2 regions of the Anaerocolumna sp. AGMB13020 genome follow, and region 1 is predicted to be linked to the other one. Evidence: a T-box and tRNA genes for the amino acid it is inferred to sense, from the RefSeq annotation. Region 1 holds a T-box; the other holds one or more tRNA genes.
What was found. The T-box of region 1 lies ahead of tyrS (tyrosine--tRNA ligase). A T-box ahead of a tRNA ligase gene usually reads a tRNA of that ligase, here a tRNA-Tyr.
Positions count from the first base shown of each region.

Region 2: it has a tRNA-Tyr gene. The T-box ahead of tyrS (tyrosine--tRNA ligase) is inferred to sense a tRNA for this amino acid. The anticodon was not compared.

Region 1 covers NZ_CP136910.1:5,115,931-5,119,238, forward strand. Annotated here, with positions in the region: gene R2R35_RS21535 (ABC transporter ATP-binding protein) at 1-81, opposite strand, end outside; gene R2R35_RS21540 (TetR/AcrR family transcriptional regulator) at 230-832, opposite strand; T-box leader at 1,010-1,267, shown strand; gene tyrS (tyrosine--tRNA ligase) at 1,480-2,688, shown strand; gene R2R35_RS21550 (PucR family transcriptional regulator) at 2,681-3,308, opposite strand, start outside.
Region 2 covers NZ_CP136910.1:2,992,869-2,996,176, forward strand. Annotated here, with positions in the region: gene namA (NADPH dehydrogenase NamA) at 1-411, opposite strand, end outside; tRNA gene R2R35_RS12135 (tRNA-Lys) at 955-1,027, opposite strand; tRNA gene R2R35_RS12140 (tRNA-Phe) at 1,061-1,133, opposite strand; tRNA gene R2R35_RS12145 (tRNA-Met) at 1,184-1,257, opposite strand; tRNA gene R2R35_RS12150 (tRNA-Tyr) at 1,286-1,367, opposite strand; tRNA gene R2R35_RS12155 (tRNA-Thr) at 1,398-1,470, opposite strand; tRNA gene R2R35_RS12160 (tRNA-Val) at 1,484-1,556, opposite strand; tRNA gene R2R35_RS12165 (tRNA-Asp) at 1,571-1,644, opposite strand; rRNA gene R2R35_RS12170 (23S ribosomal RNA) at 1,694-3,308, opposite strand, start outside.

The DNA of each region.
Region 1 (3,308 bases):
TGTAACCTGAAAGGATACATCCGAGATGCCTCTGGAATTACCATAGCTTTTGGTTAAATTGCTTATATCTATAACATTCATAATAACCTCCTCTTTCTCCGTTATAACGGCAGAAATCTATTAAATGAGCCGAAAGGCTAACTGGAAAATTAATAGCAGAAAACACATTACCTATTGCGGGAATAAATCATATCAATGGAAGCTGTATCTGGAACTTATAAAGAATATTCTACTTATACAAATTTGCCTTTAGTATATCCATGCATCTGTAATACTCCTGGCAGCGGGCTTCTAAATCTGTATAATTATGCGATGAGAATTCTTTTGCAAAACCCTCAGCCATCCAGACCAGCATTTTCATAACCAGTTTGACATCAACATCTTCTTTGAATTTTGAAATATCCATATTTTCAAAAGCTATATGGTTCCGATAAACCTCGCCTTCCGCAAGAATTACCTTTATTTCATTTCTAACGGCAGGGTCTTCTTCAAAATAAATATTTGTCAGAAAGGCAGGTATGGCTGCGTATTGCTTCATTACTGCAATTTTAACATCAGAAGCTAAAATTATACGGTCAAAAAAATCTGTGACACTCTCATCAAAATTCGATTTGATTTCGTTTAACAGAAGATCGCTGCAAAATCGAACCAGATAAAGATACATATCTTTTTTTGTCCCAAAATAGTGAAATATCATTGCCTTTGAAATGCCAGCTTCCGCTGCAATATCGCTTACAGATGCTTTCTTATAATTGTGGCTGCCAAATACTTTTAAAGCGGCATCAATGATTTTCTGTTGTTTTTCCTCGGGCAGATTATTGAAATTTTCCATCGTAAACCTCGTTATTTCTGTATTATAGAAAAATTATGAGTTATATTCGACCGATTCGGTTAATGCTATTATAATCTTATAAACCGATTCGGTCAATAATAAAAATTATATATTTTGTAAATTTTACACTTGACAAATCAGAAAATGCTCCCTATAATAGCTTTAATTTCATACAAACAAAAAGCTATGATAAGAAGAAGTAGTAATCAGTAATCCATACAGAAAGCAACCGGTTGATGAGAGGTGCATGGCAATCTGAGTATGAATACATCTTTGAGCTGCGCACCGAACAATTTAAGTAGGCTGCGACGTAACCTGCACACGTTATCGTGCTAGAGTATAACCCATCATGAATGGAGTACTCGAAGAGGTAAGCAATGTGAATTGTTTATAAATTAAAGGTGGTAACACGGGATATATGCTCTCGTCCTTTTTAGAAGGATGTGGGCTTTTTTTACGTTCTGGGAAAGTTTTTTATTCCTTTTCTGAGCAGACGCCTGGAGGTTAAGGTATCGATTAAGGCACCGTGGCAGTAGCAAGTGTCAAATTATTGTACTGAGGTTATACCTTACGGGTTTGATATCCCAAATGCAGTGATTATAAACAGTGCTTATCTCATAAATATTAGATGAGAAAGGACAGAAAAAATGATATCCGTTGAAGAGCAGATGAAAATCATAGCCAAAGGGGCTAAAGAAATCGTAGGAGAGGAGGATTTAAGGAATAAGCTGAAGAGAGCGGTAGAGCAGAATAAGGGACTTACTATTAAGCTTGGATTGGACCCGAGTGCTCCCGACATTCACCTGGGACATAGTGTAGTACTGCGAAAGATCAGGCAGATGCAGGATATGGGACACAAGGCAGTTATCGTTATTGGTGATTTTACAGGAAGAATCGGGGACCCTACCGGTAAATCCAAAGGCAGAACCGCACTTAGTGAAGAAGAAGTGAAAGAAAATGCAAGAACCTATACGGAGCAGATATTCGAAATTATGGACAGAGAAAAGACCGAAGTGGTATTTAACAGCAGCTGGCTGAAAGAACTTAATTTTGAAGAAGTCATACGTCTTGCCTCCTCCGTAACAGTTGCAAGAATATTGGAACGGGATGATTTTACAGAAAGATATAGGAATAATATTCCCATCGGACTCCACGAATTCTTCTATCCCCTCATGCAGGCATATGATTCCGTGGCTCTGAATGCGGATATTGAAATAGGAGGAACCGATCAGACCTTCAACATTTTGATGGGGAGAAGTCTCTTAAAGTGGATGGGGAAGGAACCTCAGGCAGCTATCTTTCTTCCTATTCTGGAGGGACTTGACGGTGTGGAGAAGATGAGCAAGAGCCTTGGCAACTACATCGGTATTCATGAAGATGCCAGCGTTATGTTTAAGAAAGTAATGGAAGTGCCGGATGATTTGATTATCAGATATTTCGAACTTGTGACAGATGAACATCCGGACAGGATAGCAGCACTGCAGGAAGAGTTGGAGAAAGGAGCTAATCCAAGAGATATCAAATACGAGCTTGCAAGAGTAATTACAACCCTCTATCACAGAGATAAGGCTGCGGAGGCCGAAAACTACTATCTGGAAGCCTTTCACCGAAAGGGCATACCGGATAGTATCCCTGAACTGACCATAGAGCTAGATAAAGATACCCTGGCAGGTGTCATTCCCATACTTGTGCAGGAAAAATATGTACAGAGCGGCAGTGAATTCAGAAGGCTGTTGTCCCAGGGAGGTATTTCAATTAACGGTGAGATTCTTACCACCCAGGAACTTGACAGAGTTCTGATTTGTCAGGATGTTTTAAAAATTGGTAAAAAGAAATTTCTTCGGATCATTAAATAACAAATTGCCATTCCTCTAAGAACAACAGAGTATTGATCAGCTGAGTAAATAAGGAATCCGATGGGGTATTAAGTAAGGTTTTGGCTTTTGAAAGGCGATACCGGATGGTATTCTGATGCTGGAACATCTCCAAAGAAGCAGCTTTTATATCCCAGTTGCATCGGTTTAAGGTCCTTAAGGTTCCTGTAAGATCAGAATGGTTTTCGGTGTCATAGCGGATTAGCTTATCCATTAACGTGTGATAGTATTCCAGGGCAGATTTATTCTCTGTCAGTGGCAGCAGGAAATGATACAATCCCAAGGCTGAGCTTAACATCTCTGGCACTCCTGTAAAACGGGCGGTAAGAGCGGAATAGATGCTTTTTCGAATACACAGGTCTAATTGTTCCAGGGGATGGTAAGAGTCACAGATACCGGTATAATATTGCTCCCTGTCAAGGTACAGGGAGTTAAGCAGATAGGACAAGGCCTTATCTGCCTGAGGATAGATCGGTGTCCTGTCATAATAGTAAATGATAAGAAACCCTTTTTTGTATTTTGCTAAGAAAAAAGGCGGCAGGGTGGGGTTTTTTCCTCTCTGATATTGAAGTTGATTAAAGGTACGAAATATTTGATTCTCT
Region 2 (3,308 bases), 2.1 Mb from region 1:
GATTTCAGATAATGTTAATTCATGAGGAATCTGGCTCTTATCATCAAAAGCTATGGCACTAGGAGCTACGATTCTTTCATTAGGGGCTGTACACTTACGTCCGGCATGTCCTAACTGAATTGCCATTTTACTCCCCTGCTCATGGCATACCTTAACAATCTGCTTTAGACCAGCGATTTGTCCATCTTCCCATAAACCAAGATCTTTCTCTGTAATCCGTCCATTAGGTGAAACTGCAGTAGCCTCCATTATTATTAAACCTACACCTCCTACTGCTCTGGTGACATAGTGAGTAAAATGAAATTCATTGGCATATCCTGTTTCATCGGATGAATACATACACATAGGCGGCATAACTACTTTATTCTTTAACAACAGGTCTTTTATTTTGAATTCTTCGAAGATCTTCATTCTATACCTCCTGCTAGATATTTAAATCACTAAGTACTTTTCGTTTGCATGAATTACACAAATTAAATCCCATCTATTTGAGTGTACTTCAAATTAAAAACTTCTACTCTTTAAAATACCACACTATAATAATTATACACTAAATAAATATAAATTAACATTACTATTTGGCTTATAAGCTATTTTCTCTATACTGTTGCATTATAAGTATCTGAACAGGTCATCAAAAGTAAAATTCAATAAAACGCTATACTTACTTGATTATTAGTTATCATCACGATATAAGGAGTAGATTGTACAGAGCCAAATTTTAAAAATGTTAAAGATGATGAAAACAATCAAACACAAGTATCTGATTGAAACAATAGTTTAGTAAATACAATCATTACTTTAATTATTCATTACAAAAAAAACTTCGATATAACAAAAAATCCACTGTAACATAAATTACAGTGGATTTTATCAACTATTCGTTTATAATTTGTGGATAAGCTTATTATTTATTTAACAAATAACGTTCTTAACTTGTATATAAACCGATTATGAGACATCCGGGATTCGAACCCGGGACACCTTGATTAAAAGTCAAGTGCTCTACCAACTGAGCTAATATCCCAAATTTACTGAATCTAAAAAATCCAATAAAAAATGCCCAGAGCCGGAATCGAACCAGCGACACGAGGATTTTCAGTCCTCTGCTCTACCGACTGAGCTATCTGGGCAAGGCCAACATCATTGACTCAATTTCTTTCGAAAACTGCATGTTTTCGGATTGCGGGGACAGGATTTGAACCTATGACCTTCGGGTTATGAGCCCGACGAGCTTCCAGACTGCTCCACCCCGCGATATTATTTTTTATTATTTTAAAACAAATGGATGGAGAAGGATTCGAACCTTCGAAAGCGTCGCTAACAGATTTACAGTCTGCCCCCTTTGGCCACTCGGGAATCCATCCATATTTTTTTTATAAGTGTTTTCACACTCAAGCCGACGATCGGACTCGAACCGATAACCTGCTGATTACAAGTCAGCTGCTCTGCCAATTGAGCCACGTCGGCATTTTTAGGTAAATGGGACCTATAGGGCTCGAACCTATGACCCTCTGCTTGTAAGGCAGATGCTCTCCCAGCTGAGCTAAGATCCCATATTTATTACCAACGACCCGGAAGGGACTCGAACCCTCGACCTCCGCCGTGACAGGGCGGCGCTCTAACCAACTGAGCCACCGGGCCAATACTTGACATTCACTTACACATTAATTCATCCGATAAAAACCATTTTTAGGTCAAGCCCTCGACCTATTAGTATTAGTCAGCTGCATGTGTTACCACACTTCCACCTCTAACCTATCCACCTGATCGTCTTTCAGGGGTCTTACTGCATTCGCATGGGATATCTTATCTTAAGGGGGGCTTCACGCTTAGATGCCTTCAGCGTTTATCCCGTCCCGACTTGGCTACTCGGCCATGCACTTGGCAGTGCAACCGATACACCAGAGGTCAGTCCAACCCGGTCCTCTCGTACTAAGGTCAGCTCCTTTCAAATATCCTACGCCCGCGCCGGATAGGGACCGAACTGTCTCACGACGTTCTGAACCCAGCTCGCGTACCGCTTTAATGGGCGAACAGCCCAACCCTTGGGACCTAATACAGCCCCAGGATGCGATGAGCCGACATCGAGGTGCCAAACCACTCCGTCGATGTGAACTCTTGGGAGTGATAAGCCTGTTATCCCCAGGGTAGCTTTTATCCGTTGAGCGATGGCAATCCCACTTTATACCACCGGATCACTAAGTCCTACTTTCGTACCTGCTCCACCCGTCGGTGTCGCAGTCAAGCCCTCTTATGCCTTTGCACTCTGCGGATGGTTTCCGTCCATCCTGAGAGGACCTTTGAGCGCCTCCGATACCCTTTCGGAGGCGACCGCCCCAGTCAAACTCCCCACCTGACATTGTCCACTGCCCGGATCACGGGCACATGTTAGAAACCCAGTACTGCAAGGGTGGTATCCCAACAACGGCTCTGCGGCAACCGGAGTCACCGCTTCATAGCCTCCCACCTATCCTGTGCATGCAATACCGAATCCCAGTATCAAGCTAGAGTAAAGCTCCATGGGGTCTTTCCGTCCTGGCGCAGGTAACCAGCATCTTCACTGGTATTTCAATTTCACCGGGTGCATTGTCGAGACAGTGCCCAAATCATTACGCCTTTCGTGCGGGTCGGAACTTACCCGACAAGGAATTTCGCTACCTTAGGACCGTTATAGTTACGGCCGCCGTTTACTGGGGCTTAAGTTCAACGCTTCGGGTTACCCCTAACATCTCCCCTTAACCTTCCAGCACCGGGCAGGCGTCAGCCCATATACTTCACCTTACGGTTTTGCATAGACCTGTGTTTTTGCTAAACAGTTGCTTGGGCCAATTCTCTGCGGCCTGTATTTCTACAGGCACCCCTTCTCCCGAAGTTACGGGGTCATTTTGCCGAGTTCCTTAACAATGCTTCTCCCGTCGGCCTTAGGATTCTCTCCTCATCCACCTGTGTCGGTTTACGGTACGGGCTTATAAAAAACAATAGCGGCTTTTCTTGGCAGTGCCTCCATCAGCTTCCCTACTTATATTTCGGTCCACATCACGTCTTCCCATTATGGAACGGATTTTCCTGCTCCACTGGTACCTCGCTTGTACCGGGTATTCCTCACCCGGCTCTGACTTTGTCTCTGCGTCCCCACAGTTCTGTTTTTATAAGGTACAGGAATTTCAACCTGTTGTCCATCGACTACGTCTTTCGACCTCGCCTTAGGTCCCGACTTACCCAGAGCAGATCAGCTTTACTCTGGAAACCTTAGATATTCGGCCTGAAAGATTCTCACTTTCATCTCGCTACTCATTCCGGCATTC